One region of the Alcaligenes parafaecalis genome, then DNA from elsewhere that is predicted to be linked to it. Evidence: riboswitches for the same ligand, from Rfam matches in the RefSeq annotation. Region 1 holds a riboswitch; the other holds the start of a gene.
What was found. Region 1 has a riboswitch for thiamine pyrophosphate ahead of thiD (bifunctional hydroxymethylpyrimidine kinase/phosphomethylpyrimidine kinase). Riboswitches for the same ligand answer to the same signal wherever they lie in the genome.
Positions count from the first base shown of each region.

Region 2: another riboswitch for thiamine pyrophosphate. It lies ahead of OSH09_RS03405 (sodium:solute symporter family protein); the one in region 1 lies ahead of thiD (bifunctional hydroxymethylpyrimidine kinase/phosphomethylpyrimidine kinase).

Region 1 is NZ_JAPKNA010000001.1:471,625-482,611, forward strand. Features, by position in the region: gene OSH09_RS02180 (PepSY-associated TM helix domain-containing protein) at 1-980, opposite strand, end outside; gene OSH09_RS02185 (DUF3649 domain-containing protein) at 977-1,294, opposite strand; gene OSH09_RS02190 (TonB-dependent receptor) at 1,306-3,741, opposite strand; gene OSH09_RS02195 (FecR family protein) at 4,085-5,098, opposite strand; gene OSH09_RS02200 (RNA polymerase sigma factor) at 5,088-5,657, opposite strand; gene thiD (bifunctional hydroxymethylpyrimidine kinase/phosphomethylpyrimidine kinase) at 5,888-6,718, opposite strand; TPP riboswitch at 6,840-6,958, opposite strand; gene OSH09_RS02210 (AraC family transcriptional regulator) at 7,071-7,859, opposite strand; gene OSH09_RS02215 (hypothetical protein) at 7,952-8,206, shown strand; gene OSH09_RS02220 (hypothetical protein) at 8,203-8,346, shown strand; gene OSH09_RS02225 (hypothetical protein) at 8,362-8,748, shown strand; gene OSH09_RS02230 (dihydrofolate reductase family protein) at 8,942-9,490, shown strand; gene OSH09_RS02235 (TetR/AcrR family transcriptional regulator) at 9,487-10,029, shown strand; gene OSH09_RS02240 (copper resistance CopC/CopD family protein) at 10,046-10,987, opposite strand, start outside.
Region 2 is NZ_JAPKNA010000001.1:720,542-731,528, reverse strand. Features, by position in the region: gene OSH09_RS03415 (LLM class flavin-dependent oxidoreductase) at 1-867, opposite strand, end outside; gene OSH09_RS03410 (3-oxoacyl-ACP reductase) at 864-1,646, opposite strand; TPP riboswitch at 1,697-1,793, opposite strand; TPP riboswitch at 1,860-1,968, shown strand; gene OSH09_RS03405 (sodium:solute symporter family protein) at 2,108-3,547, shown strand; gene OSH09_RS03400 (OmpA/MotB family protein) at 3,617-4,468, opposite strand; gene OSH09_RS03395 (motility protein A) at 4,473-5,288, opposite strand; gene OSH09_RS03390 (flagellar protein FlhE) at 5,423-5,779, opposite strand; gene pbpG (D-alanyl-D-alanine endopeptidase) at 6,141-7,055, shown strand; gene OSH09_RS03380 (LysR family transcriptional regulator) at 7,202-8,116, shown strand; gene OSH09_RS03375 (Bug family tripartite tricarboxylate transporter substrate binding protein) at 8,274-9,263, shown strand; gene OSH09_RS03370 (M14 family metallopeptidase) at 9,309-10,256, shown strand; gene OSH09_RS03365 (NRDE family protein) at 10,446-10,987, shown strand, end outside.

The DNA.
Region 1 (10,987 bases):
AGTTCGCCACTGACTCCATCAAACAAAAGATAGTGCGGGGTAATGGAAATACGCTGGGCCTGCTGACGAGCAATGGCGACACGGGCATTGCTGTCATTGGCCAGGTTCACCTGTACCGAACCCACGCTGTTCTTGCCCCAACGCGCTTCAGCCTGTTGCACCAGATCGCTGATCGGAACCAGAGTGGCAGGCGTGCCCGAAGGCTGTCCCCCAGGCAGAAAGAAGCGCATTTCACTGTTGACGGCGGCGCGGTCCTGCATATTGGGCAGTTGCTGCATGCCCCAGGGCATGTACAACAGCATCAAGGTGATCAGGCCGCTCCAGGTAATCATGAAGTGAAATGGCAGGCCAAATACCGACAAGGCATTGTGTGCATCCAGCCAGGAGCGCTGGCCTTTGCCCCAACGGAAGGTGAAGAAGTCGATAAAGATCTTCTTGTGCGTAATCACCCCGCTGACAATGGCGATCAGCATGAACATGGCAGACAAACCTGCAATCCAGCGTCCCCACAAGGGCGACATATAGTGCAGGTTGAAGTGAAAGGCGAAGAAGAAGTCCCCACCCTCGGTGTCTCGGATGCTCAGCTTTTGCCCATTGTCCGGATCAAAAATGGCACGATCAAAAGCGGGGCGATTCGCGTCCGATCCTGGTGGGGTACGCCAGAAAGCGCTGGCCAGGGGATTGCGGCTGGTAGGCAAGCTCATCAGTACCAGAGGTGTGCCCGGGTCTTGCTCAATAATCGTATCCAGCACGTTCTGCGCGACCTGCGCGGCGGGCTGTTCCGCAAGTTGGTGCAGCTCCGGGCGCATATAGGTGGAGAGCTCTTCGCGGAAGTACGACACTGTACCGGTCAGGAACATGGCGTACAGAATCCAGCCTACCAGCAGCCCCGTCCAGATATGGACGTTGGACATGATCTGGCGCACCCCTTGAGGTTTGCTGACTTTGGGGCGTTTGGCGTTTGGGGTGGTGGTCGTCATAGCGTGCCCTCCATCCCGCTTTGTGCCGCAATGGCTAGCAGGCAGAGCACACAGCCGACCAGCAGCCAGACCCAGGCTCGGGTGGCAGAACGCGCCAGAAATGCCCACAAAGCGCTAGCTGTCCAGATCAGAAAGCTGAACTGCGCACCCCACAGCACGGCCTCTGGCCGGGAAGTGGGCAGAGCCAAGGTCGCCACTGAAAACAAGGCTGACAGCACATAGCCGCCCAGGCTGGCGGCCAGAATACGCGAGAGCAGAGGCAACTGAGCCCGTACCTTGGGCAGGCTCAGTGTGTATAGAAAAAAGTCTTTCATGAAGGCCGATCTTAGAAATCGATTTGCATCGACAGGCGATAGCTACGAGGGGCACCAATAGAGGTTGATCCATTCCACACGCTGGACCAGTAACGCTTGTCGGTTGCGTTGATCACGTTGGCGCGGAAGGTGACTTTATTGCTGGCAATTTTGGTGGTGTAGCGCAGACCCAGATCCAGGCGTGTCCATCTCGGTATTTTCTGGGTGTTTTGGGTGTCTACCCATTGCGAGCCTGAATGCATGGCCGAGGCAGACAAGGTCAGATTGCGGTTCCAGACGGTGTCCCATTCCAGTCCCAGGGACGAGTTCCAGCGTGGTACGCCAATGGCTTGTTTGCCATTCAACAAACCACCATTGGTTTTGGTGGAGACGGCATCGGTATAGACCACGCCACCCAATAGACGTAGGCCTGGGCTCAGCTCGCCCGCAATCGTCCATTCAATCCCGCGGTTGCGTTGCTCGCCATCGGGCTTGTAGGTATTGGTGGCGTCATTCTTGGTCATGCTGGGCTTGGCAATTTGAAAAAGGCTCAGCGTGTTCAGGACGGTATCGTTGTCCCACTTCAAACCTACTTCGTATTGCTTGGTCTTGTAGGGCGAGAAGACTTCGCCAAAGTTGGCGGCAGAGGCATCCGTGACAGAACCCCCTTGGGACAGACCTTCGATGTAGTTCGCATACAGGGAAACGGGGGCATCCCAGGGTTTGACGACCAGGGCGATGGCCGGGGTCAAGGTGTGTTCGTCATAGCGGTCGGTTACAGCGCCACTGGCGTTAAAGCCTTTTTGCTGGACACGCTGAAAACGCATGCCAGCCGTCAGCAGCAAGCGATCATCAAAAGCGGACAAGGTGTCTGCTAGGGCCAGACTGCTCAAGGTGGTTTTGCCGGTTTTGTAGACAGCAGGTTCGTCTACATCCAAAGGTGGGGCCGGGTCATACAAATTCGAGGCCCAGGCTTTGGAGGCTGCGGCCGCACCGGATTCCTGGGTGATCATATTGGCGCTTAACACCACATGGTGGCCAATTGAGCCGGTGGAGAATTCGCCTCGTGTACCCATTTCCAGCGCATTCACATCAAAGTAGTTTTTGATATTCATGCCCAGGGCGGTGTAGTCCCCGTTTTCTTTGGCGCGTTGACCAAAGGCATTGTTCAGATAGCCTGAACCTTTTTGGCGCTTGGTGCCGCCCATGACAAAGGCGGTCCAGTTGTCCGTAATATCAAACTCGGCCGAGCCAATAATGGCTTTGCTGGCGGAGTTGCTATAGGCGTTGGGCAGGGTATTTGTTTTGGGGTTAGGCGGGGTAGGGAATTCGCCGGGTGCAAAACTGGTCAGAAAAGGGGCACCCCCGCGCTGCTTTTCATTGATGTCATACATATCCAGCGAGGCGCGCAAGCGGTCGCCCTGATAGTCCAGCGCAATAGCACCCAAGCTACGGTTTTCGCGTTGGCCGTGTACATCCAGATTGCCATCGGCCTTGACGCCGTTCACACGTATGCCGAATTGATTGTCCTCGCCAAAGCGACGCCCAAAGTCGATGTGTCCGCCCAGATTGTTGTGAGACTTCAGGGTCGTGGTGAAGCGAGTGATCGGCTCCGAGGTCGCTCGCTTAGGCACCAGGTTGACGACACCCCCGACCGAGCCGCTCAAGGACATGCCACTGAGCAGGGCGCCAGGCCCTTTCAGTACTTCGACACGTTCCAGCAGTTCGGTAGAGGTTCGGTTATGGGGCACCAGACCGAACAAACCGTTCCAGGCCAGCTCATGGCTTTGGGTCCAGAAGCCGCGCACATAGGTGTGTTCACCCAAGCCGCCTTGCGGGAACACGCTGCGTACCGACGGATCGTGGCGCAGTACTTCGGCCACCGAGGTCGCTTGCTGGTTTTCAATGTATTCAGAGGTAAAGCTGGTGGTGCTGAAGGGCGTATCCATCACGTCCTTATTGCCCAGCAAACCGACGCGGCTGCCCGAGGCGATCTGACCACCGGCATAGGCGGCGGGGGCATCGGAGCGGGAGCTAAGAACCGTAACGGCGCTTAAGGTCGTCAGATCCGCACTCGTGGTGGTGGCATCACGCAGCGTAAAAACCTTGTTACCCGAGGCCAGAATCTGGATGTTCGAGCCTGCCAGAATCTGTTCCAGTGCCGCATGGGGGGTATAGCTGCCGGATACGGTGCGGGAGGTTTTGCCTTCCACCAAGGTGTCGGAAAACAGCAGTTGGCTGCCAGACTGACGCGAAAAATGTTGCAGTGCCGCCGACAGCGATTGCGCCGGAATATTGAAGGACTGGACGGCTTCCTGAGCTCGGGCTGGGCTAGCGACCGCCAACACACTGAGGGAGGTTGCCAGCAAGGTAGTGAGCAGGCCGGGTTTCAGGGTAAAGCGGGTCTGGCTGACGGACGCAAGGCGGCAGGCGCTCAAGGCCAGACACCATTGGCGAAATGACTTCATGAAGGTCTCAACTATCAAAATCAACGATATAGCGGTCCACCGCAGGGCGGGCACGCATTCCTGTTTTGTAGAGCGCTAGTAGCGGCAGGGGAGGCACAGGCCGTCACTTCGCAAGAGGGCAATGCTCTAGCGCGTCGTACAGGATGAAAGAGTTGAGTTCAAAGCCATGGAAATCGTCAGCTCAATAGAGGATGAACAGCCCCTGACACAGGCCGCCGACGCATTGGACAGGCAGCGAGTGCAAAAGGGCTGATAGCCTGGAAAAAGCAGGCCATATCTATAAAGATGAAGCGCGGACGAAGTAGGCTACAAAAAGAGTGGTTTAGATTGTAAATATTTGTATCTACTTGGCGGAAATCCGATAGCCCTGGGCCCCCAGATTCTCTACCTGAACCGGCAGGAGTTGAGCCAAGGCATCCAGAAAGTCGGCCGGGTGCTGGGTGTTGGCAAAGCCGGAAACCGGGTAAGAGCGGATTTGTGTGCCTACCAGTTCAATAGGTTGCGTCATATAGCCTTGCAGTTCATCAATGACTTCATGCAAGGGGGTGCGCTTGAAAATCAATTGCCCGCTTTGCCAGGCGCCCGCGCGATCCGGTGTGCTGGGGCTGGGCTTTTGCAGTCCGGTGTCGGTGCTGATGCGCAAGGCATCCCCGGCTTTCAGGGTTGTGCTGTGGTTTTCTCTATCGCCCGTGCTGTTCACGCTGACCACTCCTTCACGCACGCTGACATAGACCCGCGACGGAGCCAGACGCACATTGAAGGCCGTACCAATCACGCGTACTTGCGTGTTTGCACTTTTGACCACAAAGCGGTGATCGCCTTGCGGGGCGACCTTGAAGAAAGCCTCGCCTTGCAGCAGCTCCAGACTGCGCTCATGGGGGCTGTATTCCACTTCCAGCGTGCTGTTCTGATTCAGGCTGACCACACTGCCATCGGGCAAGGTAATGTCGCGTTGTTCTGCCTGTGCCGTTTCCACATGCTGGGTGTATTGCGGGCTGTGCTGATACCAATACCAAGTGGCAATTCCCAGGGTGGCACAGAAGCTCAAGGCACCACCCACTACGGGTCGCCAATGCAGGCCCAAGCGATCACGCCACGTTGTTTTGGGACGGGGAGCGTGTACAGCGGTGGTCTTGCTAGAGGCCTTACTGACCGGAGGGGCAGGCCGCTTCACCTGATCGAACATCGTCCAGGTCTGGCTGATGGCTTCATAGGCCTGTTGATGGCGTGGGTCCTGCTGCAACCAATGCTCAAAAGCGATCTTGTCTTGCGCGGTCCAGTGCTCGCTGTCTTGCTGACGCGTCAACCAGTCCGAGGCCGCTTCGTAAAACAGGGCGACTGATGGATCATGACTCATCGTCTGTTTCCTTGGAAGAGAGCATGGACAGGGCGTGTTCGGCCGAGTAGTCCATCCGCAGACGGCAATAGGCCACGGTTCTGGAGATATATCGGCTGACCAGGGCGCGGGAAATCTTCAATTTCAGGGCAATTTGTTCGTAAGTCAGGTGGTCGAAACGGTGCAGCGAAAACGCCTCGCGTTGTAGCTCCGGCAGTTCTTGCAAGGCTTGCTCGATACGGCTCAAACATTGCAAGTGTTCGGTACGTTGTTCGGGATTGCTGGCGCTGTATTGGCTGGGGGCTTCATTGTCTTGCGTTTCATCGTCCAGCGATATCATGGCCGGGCTGCGGCTTTGCTTATTGCCCGTTTCGCGCACGATATTAATGGCAATCTGCGTCAGATACGCCTTGGTATTGTCCGGGGCCTGCGTGTTGCTGGACGCCGACCAGCGTGCAAAGGATTCCTGCGTGACATCCTCTGCATCAGCTTCATTGCCCAGCTTGCGTTTCAGGAAACGGAATAAGGGCAGGCGCAGCTTCAAATAGGCCTGCTCCAGCAGTTCATCACGTGTGCTCATGAGTGAGTCAGCACAGGTGTGTCGTCCACTGGCAAACAGACGTTTGCACAGCAGAAGACGGTCGAGAAAGACAAAGCGGCAAGAGCAAACATAAGGGGCAGACAGCGGCGCAGGACAGAGACAGGAATGAATAATAGCAATTATTCTCATTTACGACATTGCCAACTTGCTGAACCTTGACGCTGAACAGGCCCCCAGAATGGGTCTTTGTCGGTGTATCTGAACCGCCTTTATTTCACGGCCAAGCTTGCATTCTGCTCCCACAGTGCATGGAAATGATGAATGGGACCTTGGCCTAAACCGACCTGTAACTGGTCAGCCGCTGCGATGGCACCATTCAGGTATTTTTTGGCCAGACCTACCGCTTCGGGCACGTTTCTGCCCGGTAGCAGGGCGGCAATCGCAGAGGACAAGGAGCAGCCCGTGCCATGTGTATTACAAGTAGGAATGCGGGGTGTCTGAAAGACATGGCGCTGGCTCTGGCCCTGGCCCTGGAGTAAATCCACACTGTCCGGCCCATCCAGATGGCCGCCTTTGAGCAATACCCATTTGGGTCCCAGCAAGCACAGCTCGTGTAGATAGGCGTGCATGTCTGCCAAGGAAGCAGGTTCCGGTTTTTGCAGCAGATCACCTGCTTCGGGCAAGTTGGGGGTCAACACGGTACACAGGGGCAGCAGCTTGTCGCGCAGGACAGACACGGCTTGGGGGCTCAGCAATCGATCGCCACTTTTGGCGACCATCACCGGGTCCAGAACAATCGGGCAGTCCAGTCCTCGGCGTTGCAGGCGATCTGCAAGAGCTTCGGCAATGCCGACATTGGCAATCATGCCGATCTTGATGGCATCCACTCGCACATCATCAAAAACCGCGTCTAGCTGCTCGGCCACAAAGTTCGGTTCCAGCGCGACAAAACGCCGAACCCCCTGCGTGTTTTGCGCGACCACGGCGGTAATGACACTCATGCCGTAGGCACCCAAGGCATACATGGCTTTCAGATCAGCCTGAATACCGGCGCCGCTGGTGGGATCGGTGCCTGCAATACTCAAAACATTGGGAATCATGCGCGGCCTGCCTGTTCAGGGGAGGCCAGGGTGGCCGCAATAGCGTCGACAGGGAAGGGGGAGTGGTCAGACGACAAGATAGCAACTCCTAGTCAAGGATAGCCATACGGCAGCAAGCGGCGAGCAGGTCAGTACCCGTCCCTTCGCCGGCATGACCCGGATCAGGTTCAACGGGTCACTGCGGTGCAATCTGGCCAGGCAGTTTCTCAGCCTGCTCACCAGGCTCCCCTCGGATTGGAACATCGTTTCCTTAAAAACGATCTGGGCGAGTATACCTGTGTTCGGTCTACAACTCCTCCGTCAGGAATTGCGTTCGCCCAAGCCAATATCTTCCAGCACCCGTTCACCAGATTTAAAGCTGGTTGCGGTAAATGGCAGGGGTTTGCCCAAAGCTGCGGCGGAACAGGCTGATAAAGGCGCTGGGGCTGGAGTAACCCAGATCGTAGGCAATGGTGGCCACCGGAATACCGGCTGCCAGCATTTCCAGGGACCGCATCAGACGGGCGCGTTGTCGCCAGGCGGTGAAGGTAAAGCCGGTTTCTGTCACAAAGCGACGGCTCAGGGTACGCAGGCTGACAGCGGCCCAGTCCGCCCAATGTTCCATCCCCTGATTGTTGCTGGGGTCGGCAATCAGGGCACGGGCAATGCGCTGTAGCCGAGGATCTTGTGGCAGGGGCAGGCCAAATGGCTCAATCGGCAAATTGCGGATTTCATCCAGAATAACGGCGGCAATATGCGCTTGTACGTCAGGTAAAGGGGTGGCCGGGACCAAATCCCAGGAGCAGGCTCGCAAGACGGATTCGCGCAGCAGGCCTGAGGTACGCAGGGTGCAGGCTTGTTGGGGCAGGTCGGAACAGGCAGCTTCATCCACATAGACGCTCCAGCCGTGAAAGGGGCCGTGTGACTGGCCTGAGTGCAGCACATGCGGTGGCAGCCAGACCGCATGGATGGCGGGGACTACCCAGACAGCATCTTCCACGCCTACGGACAGCAGGCCACGCAGAGACCCGAACAGTTGTCCGCGTGCATGTTGATGCGGTCGGGAAGACAGCTCCGAGTCGTGATTCCCCATCACCGCAAACAGAATGGGATCCTGGGGGAAATTCAGAAAATCATGCAGACCAATCTTGCGTTCAGGCATGGCGTAATTTTGTTATTCATTGACCGACATAGTGTACAGCCGCCAAAACCTTTCTGCTTACACTGAAAGCCTTGATCCATAAGGAGCGACTGATGCAAGCACAAGACATTCTTCCCGACCATGCCAATGAAGTTCACATTGGCGGCACGACTATCCGCAAAGGAACGGTTGGCGCGTTTTTGCATAATGCCGCCGTGTTGCGCCAAGCAGAGCTTGGTGACGCACAACGTCAGCAGGCGTTGAACGATATTCTGACTGCTTTACCTGCCCTGAAAGCACTGGGCTTGTTTGATGCCTTGCAGATTCGAGATCCACAATTGCGTGATTTTGTGGAGTCCCGGCTGTGATGAAACATGAGGGCGCAACCGTCCGACCGTACTTGTTGCGCGATATTGCCTGGCTGTATGTGCCTAGCGGTTTGATGCATGCCTTTGGGGGCGCACCCCGTTCAGGCGCTCGTCGCTTTGACGTGGGCTGTCTTTATTGATCGCAAGGAGAAGTCATGCAAGTGGATGACAGCCAGTTTCCATTGGTGTTTTTAAGAGAGCACGACCAGACGCAAACGCCACAACAAACCCAGGCTCAGTTGGAGGCCTTGTTGAACCGGGGGCAGCGCTTTGTCTTGTTGACGGAACGTCTGGGTGGTGAGGATCAGGCCCAGGCAGAAAGCCATGAGGAACGCAAGCAACGGGCTTTGTTCTTCAAACAGAATAAGCAGCGTTTGAAGGACTTATGCGCTGGTATGGTTCTGATCAGCAAAGGGCGGGCGATTCCGGCAGCGGCTCGCTTGGCACAGCAAACCTTGGGGCGGGTGTTAGGGCTACGTTTTGCTTTTGTCGTGGACGAGGGCGAAGCCCGGCTTGAAGCTCAGCGATTGCTGATGCCTTGATTCAATCAGGATGGTGCAGGTCTGCGGTAGTGGCTTTGCACCCTGTATCTATCTCCCCAGGCCGCTGATGCGGCCTTTTTTACGTGTGGATGAAAGCGGACGGTTTGAGATAAAAAACCTGCCCGGTGCAGGTTTTAGTGTTCATTGACTTATTTTTCTATAAAATATACGGCGTATATATAAAGGAAAAATGATGAGCACAGTAAAGAGCACCGCACACGTTTTCATCGGCACCAGCCTGGACGGATTCATCGCCAAACCGGACGGGGATATTTCCTGGTTGCTGGAGCGCAGCGATCCTGCGGAAGACCACGGCTATATGGCTTTTATTGCGGATAAAGACGCGGTTGTGATGGGGCGTGGGACCTACGAAAAAGTCCTGACGTTTGACGCCTGGCCGTACGAGCTGCCCGTGGTGGTCATGTCCAAACAATTGGCGGACACGCCTGTTCCTGAACATTTGCAGGGCAAAGTCCGTTTCTCCCAGCAAACCCCCGAGCAAGTCATGGAACAGTTTGCGGCTGAAAAGCGGCAGCGTATTTATGTAGATGGTGGCCAAGTCATCCAGTCCTTTTTGCGTGCCGGTTTGGTGCAGGACATGATCTTGTCCACCATGCCTGTGCTGATCGGTGAAGGACGCCGACTGTTTGGTGGCGTGAAGCAAGACATGGATTGGAGCCTGGTTTCCAGCCAGAGCTTCCCCTCGGGGCTGGTGCAATCGCGCTATCAGCTCAAGTCATGAGCCGTGGACGAGGCCGTCCGGCTGGGGGAACCGGCCTGACGCTGGACCATATTCTGCAAGCGGGTCTGGAACTGCTGGACGAAGGCGGTGAGCAAGGCTTGAGCATGCGCGCCCTGGCATTCCGCCTCGGTGTGACCCCCATGAGCCTGTACAACCATGTGCCCGACCGGGCGGGTTTGCTGCGCCTGCTATCCGGTCGGGTGTATGCACAGGTTCTGGATGGGCTGGAAGAGGCCGAAACCAGCAAGGCAGAACTACGCGCCATTTTGTTGCGCTATCACCAGGCGGTTGGCCGTCATCCCCACCTGACCTTGGCTATTTTTAGCGATCAGCAGGCCTTTGCCGGGGTAACGGCCAAGATTACCCAGCGCTTGCAGACTCTCTTGGCTGACAGTGTGGGAGAGCCTGAGTTGTGGCTGGACATATTGGTAGACCATGCTCATGGCAGCGCGCTGGCTGTATCCATGACTCCTGATGAGTTGACACCACCTTTGTATGAGCAGGCCCTGGATCGCTTGTTAAGGGTGATCAAGGGCTAGTTCTGGTGCATTTCACTTATTGGGCTTGCAGATCCAGCGTGGTATCCAGGTGTATGCGTTCAAAGTCTGAAATCAGCACTTGAATGCGAATGTTCCAACTGGCCAGATGGGGCAGCTCAATCGTGGAGACCTCCCATTGATTCTGCAAAGTGGGCTGGGCAGGGAAGCTAATCGACTCCACTCCGGCTTGTGGATTGCTGAAAATTACCTCGACTTCCTGAGCCTTCAAAGGGCTGAAATCAGCTTCGTATAAAGCCACGGTCAGGCTGGCGGGGTGTTGTGCGCTGGCCGGGAGATAGATCAGGTCCGCCATCCCTGCATCGGTATGGACATGAGTAGAAATGCTGGGGGCGGCAAGCTGAGCCAGGGCGCGGGGGGGCGGGGTAAAACGCCACAAGGCAACGACAGCCAGAATCAGCACGACCAGCAAATACTCCAGGCGAATCACCCGCCGCATTGCTTGCCGTGCATGGCTATCCTGCTGCAAGACGGCTTGAGTCAAACGGTAGCGGTTATAGGCCCCCAATCCCAGCAGAAGGGCGACCAGTATCAGCTTGATTCCCAGTACCTGCCCATAGGCGCTTTCCCATAGAGATGAGAGCTGATCGAATTGCACATAGATCAGCGCAGCACCACTCAGGGTCAAGATCAGTAAAACAGCGGGAATCCAGCGGGAGAACATGGCCAGGAGCCGGGACTCTTGACCCTGCTTCAGCGTATAGGCCAAGGGCAAGAAAGAGCCTATCCAGAGCGTCACGGCCACAACGTGCAGCCAGACACTGGGCCGGGATAGCCAGGCGGGTTCTGCCGTGCTGGCATGACCACTGGCAGCCAGGGAGCCGCCCAACAGAATCAGGGCTAAAACAGCCAGCCATTTTTGCTTCTTGGGATGGGGGAGCGTCCAGGACAGGGCCGCACAGGCCAAGGCTGTCCATCCCAGCAGGACTGCCAAGCCCAT
Region 2 (10,987 bases), 250 kb from region 1:
GGCGGGCAAGAGCTCGTCCAGCTCGCGCTGTTTGCGACGTGCTTCTTCCATGGTAGAGCCGACATAGGTCACCAAACCGGGCATCACAGGCACATCCACGCCGCGGCCAGTTTCACGTACACGTCGTTTGATATCGCGGTAATAGGACTGGGCAGAGGGCAAGTCGTAAGCCACGGCGTAAATTGCCTCGGCTTTACGGGCGGCCAGATCCCGGCCTTGTTCAGACGCACCAGCCTGGAACAGCACGGGCTGACCTTGAGGCGAACGCGGCAAGGTCAAGGGGCCATCCACCAGGAAGTGATCACCTTTGTGCAGGATCTGGCGAACCTGATCAACCTTGGCGTAGTCGCCCTGTCTGTCCATCACCAAAGCGCTATCGCTCCAGGAGTCGAACAGTTGCAGTGCGGTATCAACAAACTCTTCCGCCCGCGCATAACGCCAGGCGTGATCGGGCATGGCTTCGTAACCGTGATTACGCGCCTCGGCATCAAACATGGAGGTCACCACATTCCAGCCCATCCGTCCCTTGGACACATGATCCAGCGAACACAACATGCGCGCTGCCACAAAGGGGGTATAGAAGGTACTGGAGACAGTGCTGATCAGGCCGATACGCTCGGTGGCTCGCGCCAGCGCGGCCATCATGGTCAAGGGTTCCAGAAACCAGCGCGGGCCGTCCGAAACATTATCGCTGGCCTGGCCATCCGCAAAGAAAATGGCATCCAGCTTGCCACGTTCCGCTATCTGGGCCAGTTCTTCGTAAAACCGTACATCGCCTAAACGCTCTACCTGCGAATCGGGATGACGCCATGCTGCTTTGTGATGCCCGCAGCCCATAATGAACAAATTGAAGTGCAACTGCCTCATCCGTTTTTCACCAATCCACCGTCAACTACCAAGTTCTGACCTGTCACTGCACGTGCCCACGGGCCTGCGAAAAACAGAGCCGCATCCGCAAATTCTTCTGGCGTGGTCACACGACGCAGCGGTGTGCTGGCGGCGATCAAATCAAAGACCGCTTCCGGTGTGGCCGAGGAGGCATCAGTAGTGCGCAACAAACCGCCGGAAATCATATTCACGGTGATCTGATCTGGCCCCAGATCGTGCGACAGGGTGCGTGTCATGGACAACAAGGCGGCTTTGGCCGCGGTGTAGTCGTGATACGGCACAACGGGGTTCTGGAACAGATTGGTGCCGATATTGATGATGCGGCCAAAACCGGCCTGCTTCATGCCGGGCAAGGCGGCTTGCGTGGTGTTCAAGGCGCCACCCACAATGCCTTCCAACTGCTGATTCAACTGTGCCCATGTCAGAGTATCAGCATGGGGACGGGCATCGCCGTTGAAAGAAAATTCAGGCAAAGCGTTATTGACGACTGTGGTGACAGGCTGGCCGAAATGCGTCTGGGCCTTGGCAAACAAAGCCTGCACCGAAGCCGCATCCGTCACATCCGCTTGTACGGCCAGACATTGCTGCGGGAACTCGTCCGCCAGCGCCTGGGCGGCTGCTTCACTTTTCAGGTAATTGATGACAACTTTGGCGCCTTGACGTGCAAAGGCGCGCACCAGGCAAGCCCCCAGGCCGCGTGCGCCGCCGGTGACCAGGACCAATTGTTGGGAGAGTTCCGAGACGTGTTCCACAGACATGACATTCCTTGCAAAAATTCGGCGAGGATGTCGGCCCAGTTCGGACGCAGGGCTATGGTTTCGGACATCCCTTCGCCAGTATGAGCTGGATCAGGTTCGACGGGTTTTATCTCAGCCCTTGCATGAAGGACACCCCGTGCCGCAGCCAGACCATAGCATAAATTGCAGCAAACCGTATTATTGACATTTGAAGGAAGCTCTCCTACTCTTCTAGCCTGTTCCTGGGGGAGTCCTTAACGGGCTGAGACTCCGCAATTGCTGCGGTAACCCTTAGAACCTGATCCGGATCATGCCGGCGAAGGGAAAGGAAACGCGGCCTGGCAGCCTGCCCGCACGTCTCTGTGTGGCGCATTCACAAGCTCACAGCCCCATTTCAATCCCTCCATTTTTCTGCGCCCTGTCTTGGCTCCCTGCCAACTGGGCCGGTTTGTGCCTGTTCAGCAGGCTTTTGGGGAGATCTCATGCTGGACCAAACCGCCACCCTTCTGTGGCTGATCGTTTTTTCTGCCGCTTTTTCCTTGGCCGGCGTGCTGTACGCCCGCCACTATAAAAACTCACTTGAAGACTTTGTAGTGGCCCGCAATAGTCAAAGCTCCGTCGCCACCATTCTGACTTTATTGGCTTCCTCGTTGGGCGCATGGATTCTGTTCTCGCCAGCCCAGGCGGCCACCTGGGGCGGTTTAAGCGCTGTCATTGGCTATGCCATTGGTTCCATGTCGCCTCGTCTGGCCATGATTCCGCTGGGCAAGCGCATGCGTGAATTGCTGCCACGCGGCCACAGCTTGAGCGAATTTGTGATCGCCCGCTACGGCCGTCCCATGTATGCGCTGACCCTGGTCATCATGCTGTTTTACATGTTCATCTCCATGACGGCTGAAATCACTGCCATGTCCAAGATGATCACCTTGATTGCCCCTATTCCTCTCTGGGTCACCGCCAGCATTGTGCTGTTGGCTACCCTGATCTATACCTCCTACGGCGGGCTGCGGGCCTCCATCTTTACCGACAAGGTACAGATGTTCGTGATCCTGCCCATGTTGTTCCTGATCGTGATGTTTGGCTGGCAAGCCGTTGGTGGCCCGGTACAGTTGTTTGACAGCGTGAAACTGGAAGCTCCGCGCCTGATTGAGCTGAGCGATCCCGTCGGTATCAAAGCTGGGCTCACCTTCTTTGTAGCCATCCTGCTGACCGGCCTGTTCCACCAAGGCAACTGGCAGCGTATTTATGCCGCCAAAGACACCAAATCCATGCGTCGAGGCTTTTTGCTGGGAGGCTTGTTTGTTGCCCCCTTCATCTTCCTGATGGGTTTATTTGGTCTGGCCTTTGTCGGTTTGGGCTCACCCGGTGACAGCTCCGTGGCCTTGTTCAATGTGATCTTGCCGCATGTGCCCGTCTGGTTCCTGGTGCTGCTGATTCCACTGGGCCTGTCGCTGGTCATGAGCAGTGCAGACACCGCCATCAGCGCCGTCTCCAGCCTGATAGCCGTGGACCTGGGCCGCATCATGCCGCATCGCAATACAGCCCAAATGATGAGCCTGTCCCGCTCCCTGATCTGGATTTGCTCCATCCCCGTACTCTATGCCTCGGCGCAGGGTTTCAGCGTGCTGTACTTGTTCCTGCTGGCCGACTTGCTATGCTCGGCAGCCGCCTTCCCGGTTTTCTTTGGTCTATACAGCCGCCGCTACGATGGCTTTACCGCCACGATCAGCACAATCGGTGGTCTGGTTGCCGGTCTGGCAGTATTTCCTCGCCCAAATGGGCCGATGGATTACTTGCTGGAGTCGTTCTTGCTGGCGGCCATTGTGCCAGTAATCATCAGCGTTTTGATCATGCCTTTGCGCCGTCATCTGCCCAAGTTTGATTTGGGCACCCTGGCCTCCTCGACCCGCGTGCTGGATTAAACCCCACGCCGCTGAATCAAGGCCAAAACAAAAACCCCGGTTTGCATGTCGCAAACCGGGGTTTTGTTTTTAAGGTGTCTCTACTGAAGGTTCCGCCTGTGTTTGCGGGATCTGCACAATAATCTCCACCCGTCGATTACTTGCCCGCCCTTGCGAGGTTTCATTGTCTCCCAAAGGCCGGGTATCGGCATAACCTACAGCACTCAACCGCGAGCTGCCTACACCATTGGCTTCCATATAACGCACCACGCTGCCTGCTCGTGCGCCTGACAGCTCCCAGTTCGAGGGATAGCGATAGCTGCGAATCGGCACCGAGTCCGTATGCCCTTCAATCACCACCGGATGTTGGGACTTTTGCAGCACAGCCGCCAATTGACGCAATACCGTCAAACCTTCCAGGCCCAGATCCGCGCCGCCAGACGTAAACAGAAGTTCGCTGTTAATGCGAAAGCTCACGGATTGATCGTTCATGACCACATCGATGCTGTCGCCCAAACCGTCCAGATCCAGACCATGACTGCCTTTCCCTTGGCCCTCACCCAAGCCTGAGTCCGGAAACAAACCCGCGCCTGCGGGCAACAATCCGCCCCCCTCTTTACCGGCTTGCGCCACCACAGCGGCCGCGCCCTGTCCCTGCCCTTGTGCTGCTGTTTGGGCTCGCTTGCCTGCAAAGGACAACATCACAATCATCAGGACCAGCAACAAGGTCATCATGTCCAGATAGGTGGTCAGCCAAGCCTCTTCCTCCTCTGGCACAGCCAGGCCTGGATCATTCCAGGGTCGGCTGCGGCGTCGGTTTCCCAGGTTGCTGGCCAGTTGCTGCTCGATCTTGGCGCCCCGAGCCTGCTCCAGTTCCTTTTGCAGGGATTTCTGGCGATCAGCCAGTTCCCCCAAGGTCAGGTCCTGTTCCATATTGCCCATGGGATCAACCTCGTTCCGGAGCCGGGTCCGCATCGTCATCACGGCCACCCCGGTCGTTGATCTCGTCCTGGTACTGAGCCATGAAAGAATTGAGCGTCTCGCGCATCAAGGCCGGGCCTCGGCGCTGGCTCATCATGGACACCCCTTGCATGATCATATTCATCAAGACCACGCGCTGTTCCGTACGACGCTCCAGCTTGACCGCCACCGGCTTGAACACCAGATTGGACAACAGCACACCGTAGAAAGTCGTCATCAGGGCCAGGGCCATTTGTTGACCAATAGACGTAATATCGCCATCGCCCAACAAGAACATCAAGTTGACCAAGCCGATCAGGGTGCCGACCATGCCAAAGGCCGGTGCAAAACTGGCCATCAAACGAAATAGCTGAGCTTCGGCATGTTCACGGGCCCGTAAGCGGCTGATACGCCATTGCAAGAGATCTTCAATATCTTCTTGCGGAGCCCGGTCAATGACCAGTTGAACGCCAGTTTTCAGAAAAGGATTAGCCACTTTTTCCAGCGCATCTTCAACCGCCCGGATATCGCCCATCATCCACAGTCGGGAGATGTTGATCAGCTCATCCATATCCTGCTGGGTGTACAGACGCTCGTTGCGCAAGACAGTACCGATCAAGCCAAAGATACGAACCACTTCGCTTAAGGGGTAGCTGATAAAGGTTGCCGCCAAGGTGCCCACCAGCACCACCGCCAGACTGGGCAGGTCCACAAACAAGGCAGGATTTTCTGCCGTAAAAAACAAGATCACGGCAAACAGCAGCACACTGGCTACGATGCCGATCAGAGTAGAGGGATTCATGCACAAGTCCTGGTTATGGGCCCGAAGGGCATCAGGACTACATATCGGCAGTTAGACGGGTTTCTTTAGGCCTAGAACTTGAGGTGGATCAACGACAAGCGAAATTAAATCGCTTATTGGAAAATCGTATTCGACTAGCGCTGGTAATTCACCCGTATGGAGGCTCGCACACGCACTGCCTCGGTGCTCCCGGCCCAGCTCCAAACTTCATGCTCCAGCACAAAGCCATGACGCGCATCCTGTCCTACAAAAGCGCGGGTACTGAGCACTGAACCATTCATGTCTACGCAGGAGCCACCCTGCAAGCAAAGGCGGCTTTTCAGAACGGCCCGCCCGTTATGGTCGTAGCTGATTTCGACCTTGCCAATAGTGCTGGCCTGCGCCCGTATCGCCTCTGGTGGCATAAAGCTTTGCTGAGTGCGTGGAGAACCAGTGGTGATGGCATCGCTAAGCTGCTCCCCATCCCATGCCAAGGACGCACTGTGTCCCATTGCAGGCACACTTCCCACAGACATAAAAATGAATAAGGAATTTAAAAAACTGTTTATAAAAACAGGTTTTTTATTATTTCGGAATTTCAATAAATACATAAACTGTGTTTTTATACAGATAAAAATAAGTTTCTTAATGATACCGCGCAGATATCTTAAATTTTTTTTAACTTTGAGCCGTAAGATACTAATATAAAGAGGATTTTTTCTGGTAGCATAAGCGCATAAATTCTATTCGCCCTTCTGTTTCTCGCCCTCCGGGAACTGAAAAATGCCTCAGACCAGAACAAATAAATTCATGCACCGTGCGCTATGTGTTTTATTTTTAGCGCCTTTTTCGATTTCGTCCCTGGCGCAAACCTTGGCTTTAGCTGAACCGTCCACGCTGGACGAAGCAACAGCCGCCATCAGCTATAACGTTCCGCATCTGGTTTTCGAGAAAAACCTGCAGCCCATCAGCTACAGCGAGAACGATAGCCGTCGCGCCCTGAACGCCCTGAAACACGACGCCCTGATCCAGCACGCCGCGCTACGTTCGGAAATTGCCTTTGTGCAAGATCTGGAATCGTCCACCGTGCTGTACCAGAAGAACAGTGACGCCGTACGCCCCATTGCCTCTATTTCCAAGCTGATGACGGCCCTGGTCGTGGCTGAGTCCGGCTTGCCTATGGACGAAGTGCTGGAGATCATCGACGAAGATGTGGACCGCGTCAAACATTCCAGCTCGCGTCTTAGCGTCGGCTCCAAACTGAGCCGAGCCGACATGATGCATCTGGCCCTGATGTCCTCGGAAAACCGTGCCGCCCATGCACTGGGTCGCAACTATCCCGGTGGCCTGCCCGCTTTTGTACGTGCCATGAACGACAAGGCGCGTGCTTTGGGTATGCGCAATACCCGTTTCGTGGAGCCCACCGGTTTGTCCAGCGATAACGTGGCCAGCCCGCGCGATCTGGTCAAACTGCTGACAGCCACCAGCCAACACGCCCGCATTCAGCAATACACCACCAACGATCAATACTCCGTACAACCGGTGCGCGGTCGCCAATTGGTCTTTAACAACACCAACCGTTTGGTGAAGAACGCGAACTGGGATATTCAGGTATCCAAAACCGGTTTCATCAATGAAGCCGGTGAATGTCTGGTGATGCTGACCAAGATCGAAGACCGGGAAGTGGCGATTGTGCTGCTGAATTCCTCCGGTCGTTATTCGCGTATTGGCGATGCCGTTCGTATTCGCGATCTGGTTGAAAAATCCAACGGTCTGGCCATGCTCTAAGCACTTTGCTTGCGCCTGAGCAGTCCTGGTCTTAAGCGCCCCAACACCCGGTCATCTGGCCCGGTTTTGGGGCGTTTTTACAGCCGTCTTATAACAATTACTGGCTGGCCTTGATCCTGAGTCCAGCACGATAAAAAGGCCCGCCCATGTCCCAGCTCAAACTGCTTGAAGACTTCGTTACGCTGGCACGCGCTGGCAGCTTTGTACGGGCGGCAGAACAGCGTCATGTCACGCACCCGGCCTTTGGACGTCGCATACGCGCTCTGGAAGCCTGGGTCGGAACGCCATTGGTGGAGCGCAGCAGCTTGCCCATCAGCCTGACACCGGAAGGTCAGGTGTTCTACAACACAGCAAACCAGGTGCTGGAGCAACTGAATCGCGTGCGGCGGCAACTACAAGCCTCGGATCAGGCCGGGCAAGGCTCTTTGCGTATCGCTACAGGCCGCAGCCTGGCTCGCACCTTGGTCACAGACTGGGTCAGCCGTCTTCAAAAAGGCAGCCAGGCACCTTTGTCTGCGCATGTCCCCATCGATATCAGCACTGGCATGATGGCTGATATGGCCAAGCTGCTGGCTCAAGGTAAAACAGACTTTCTGTGCTGCTATGAACACCCGGCTTTGTCCATCGAATTATTGGCCGAGCAAGTGACCTATATGACGATCGCCACCGACAAGCTGGTGCCCACCTGTCAGCGGCGCAAGAACGGCACTCCCTTGTATGAATTGAATGCCGATGGCGGTCGCAGCGTTCCCTTGATTTCTTATTCAGGTGGCCTGGCCATGGCTCGCATCCTGGGCGACAAGCTGCATCACTTCCCTTATCCCTTGGTCAGTACGGTGCGCTGTGATTCTCTGGATACCGCAATGGGTTCGGTGCTGAAAGGGATGGGCGTGGCCTGGTTGCCACTATCCATGATTGCCAATGAATGCCGTCGCGGCACGTTAGTGCAATTGGGCGGTAAAGGCGATGAGATTGCCTTTGAGGTGCGCCTGTATCGCTCCCGCGCCCAGCTCTCCGATCTGGCTGAATCCGTCTGGGCCTTCACTCAGCACAGTCGCTAAACAATCAAAACCACAAACAGCACGAAGATGTGCTGTAACGGCACATCACGATTCACCACAGCAGACACAATACCCTTTCATAACTAAGGATAAACAGGTCCGAAGCGCCCGCACTGGCCGCTTGCTGAAGACCTATCCATCGAACGGGGAGCACATCATGTCTTTTTCCATACCCAAGCGCGGACTGGTTCTGGCGGTTCTAGGCACCTGTAGCCTGCTGCAGGCCACGATCAGCCATGCAGACACCTATCCTTCACGCAACCTGACCCTGGTCGTGGGTTACCCCGCTGGCGGCAGCGTTGATTTAACCGCCCGTCTGCTGGCTGAACAACTCAGCAGCCGTTTAGGGCAAAGCGTTGTGGTTGAAAATGCAGGCGGTGCTGGCGGCACCATCGGCGCCCAACGCGTACAGCGTGCGGCAGCAGACGGCTACACCTTATTGCTGGGTTCCACCAACGAGATGATCATCGCGGGCATGATCAATAAGGCCGTGCGGTACGACGGGCAAAAGGACTTCACACCCATTGGCATGATTGCCTCCCAGCCCTTGCTGCTGGCAGCCTCCAAAGAATCCGGTATTCGCTCCGCCGCAGACTATGCCGAGAAACTGCGGGCCGCCAAACCTGAGGCCTTTAGTTTTGGTTCCTCCGGCGTAGGCACCACCCTGCACTTGGCCGGTGAAATGGTGAATGCCTCTACCGGCACTACCGCCATGCACGTGCCCTACCGGGGTGTACCACCACTGGTATCGGACTTGATGAGCGGACAGTTGGACACCGCCTACCTGGTCCTGTCCTCGGGCCTGTCACAAGCCCGAGCCGGTGCGATTGTGCCTTTGGGCATTACCGAAACCCATGCCTCCCCCGCTGCCCCGGAAATTCCACCGCTAGCAGACACTCCCGGCTTTGAAAAAGTCGATATCAACGTCTGGTTTGGTTTGTATGCTCCCAAAGGGCTGCCAGAATCCGTCGCCACGACCTTGCGTCAAGCATTGGACAGCAGTCTGGAGTCCCCCACCTTGCAAGAGAAAATGCAATCCAATGGCGCAACGCTGTACGCCCCCGGCATGAACGCAGCGGAGTTTCAGGCTAAAGAGGTCGAGAAATACGCCCGTCTGGTCGAACTGGCCAAACTGCAAGCCGAATAAAGTACATGCGCCCCGGCCTGTGGCTGGGGCGATGGAGTCATCACCATGCAATTCTCCCTTTCTTTCCCTGACATTTCCCAAGAGCGTCAGGGCAATACCGGCGTTCCTGGCGTTTGGTGTCTGGACTCTGGCAAACCTGGCCGCAATGTCATGATCAGCGCCTTGATACACGGCAATGAGCTGTGCGGCGCCTGGGCCTTGAAAACCCTGCTAGCCAGTCAATTACAGCCACGTCGAGGCAAGTTGATTCTGGCCTTTTGCAATCTGGACGCTTTTGACCGTTTTGATCCTGCGCAGCACGATGCCAGCCGCTATGTGGACGAGGACATGAACCGTGTCTGGAGTGATCAGAAACTGTCCCTACAGCAAACACGGGAACAAGTCCGCGCCCAGGCTATTTTGCCGTGGCTGGAGCAGGCCGACTGGCTCCTGGACCTGCACTCCATGCATGAACCCAGCGCCCCCTTGTTGCTGACCGGTCCTTTGCCACGCAATATCGAACTGGCCCGAACTCTGGGAGCCCCCGAGCATGTGATTGTGGATACCGGCCATAAAGATGGCGTACGCATGCGCGATTACGGCCGCTTTGCGGACCCGAAGGCCCATGAGGCTTGTTCCCTGCTTCTGGAGTGCGGCTTTCATGGCGACCCCGATACACCCGACATCGCCCTGGATTTGATAGCCCGTTTCCTGCTGGCCTCAGAGATTGTCGATGCCACAGACTTGCCCCCAGCCTGGCGTCGGGCCGACCCCGATCAGCAACGTATTCTGCAAGTCACCCATGCCCTGGTCGCCCCCTCCATGCAGGTCAGCTTCACCGAGAGCTGGCAGGGGCTGGAGACCTTGCCCAAAGCTGGCAGCACAATAGGCCATGCCGATGGCCAGCCATTGCTAACCCCCTACGATAACTGCACCTTGGTGATGCCCTCTCTGCGTCAACTTCGCCCTGGTGTCACCGTGGTGCGTCTGGCTCAGGACTATTCATCCACTTAAGCGCTTACTCGCCATTCAGGTAGGTTCTATCCTGGCCTCAAGGTCTTCGATACAGTCATGGATCAGGCGTGCTTTCACCGTGATGCGACTATACCAAGTCACTATTAGTATTCTCAATAGCGAGAAAAAAAACGGAACTTGGCGGCTCTTTGGCTACCAAAGCCTACATAGCCATCCTACAATCGGCACATGTGCATCGCTTATATCGCCGTCGGAGTTAATGCAGATTGGCCGCTGATTATTGCCGCCAATCGCGACGAATATCATGCTCGCCCCAGCCAGGCTGCCAAGCCCTGGCAAGACGAGCCTGACATTCTGGCGGGTCGAGATCTGCTGGCCGGAGGAACTTGGCTAGGCTTGACGCAAAACCGCGGACGTTTGGCCCTGCTCACCAATTATCGGGAAATCCCCGGCAGCAAAACCGGTCAGCAGCGCTCTCGCGGAGAGTTGATCCCGCAGTTTTTGCGCGATGAGCGCTCTCCCAAAGATTATCTTGAACAGCTAGCCCTGCAAGGGGCCGACTACGCAGGCTTTAATCTGTTTGTGCTGCAGTGGCCCACGGGCGACCAGCCCTTGCGTCTGGGCTATTACAGCAACCGTCATCCCGACGGCAGCCCACACATTCTTGAGCCGGGCGTGCATGTCTTGAGCAATGCCTGGCTCAACACACCCTGGCCCAAAAGCCTGTTCCTGAAAGAAACCCTGCAGGCACAGCATTTTGATGGCTCAGA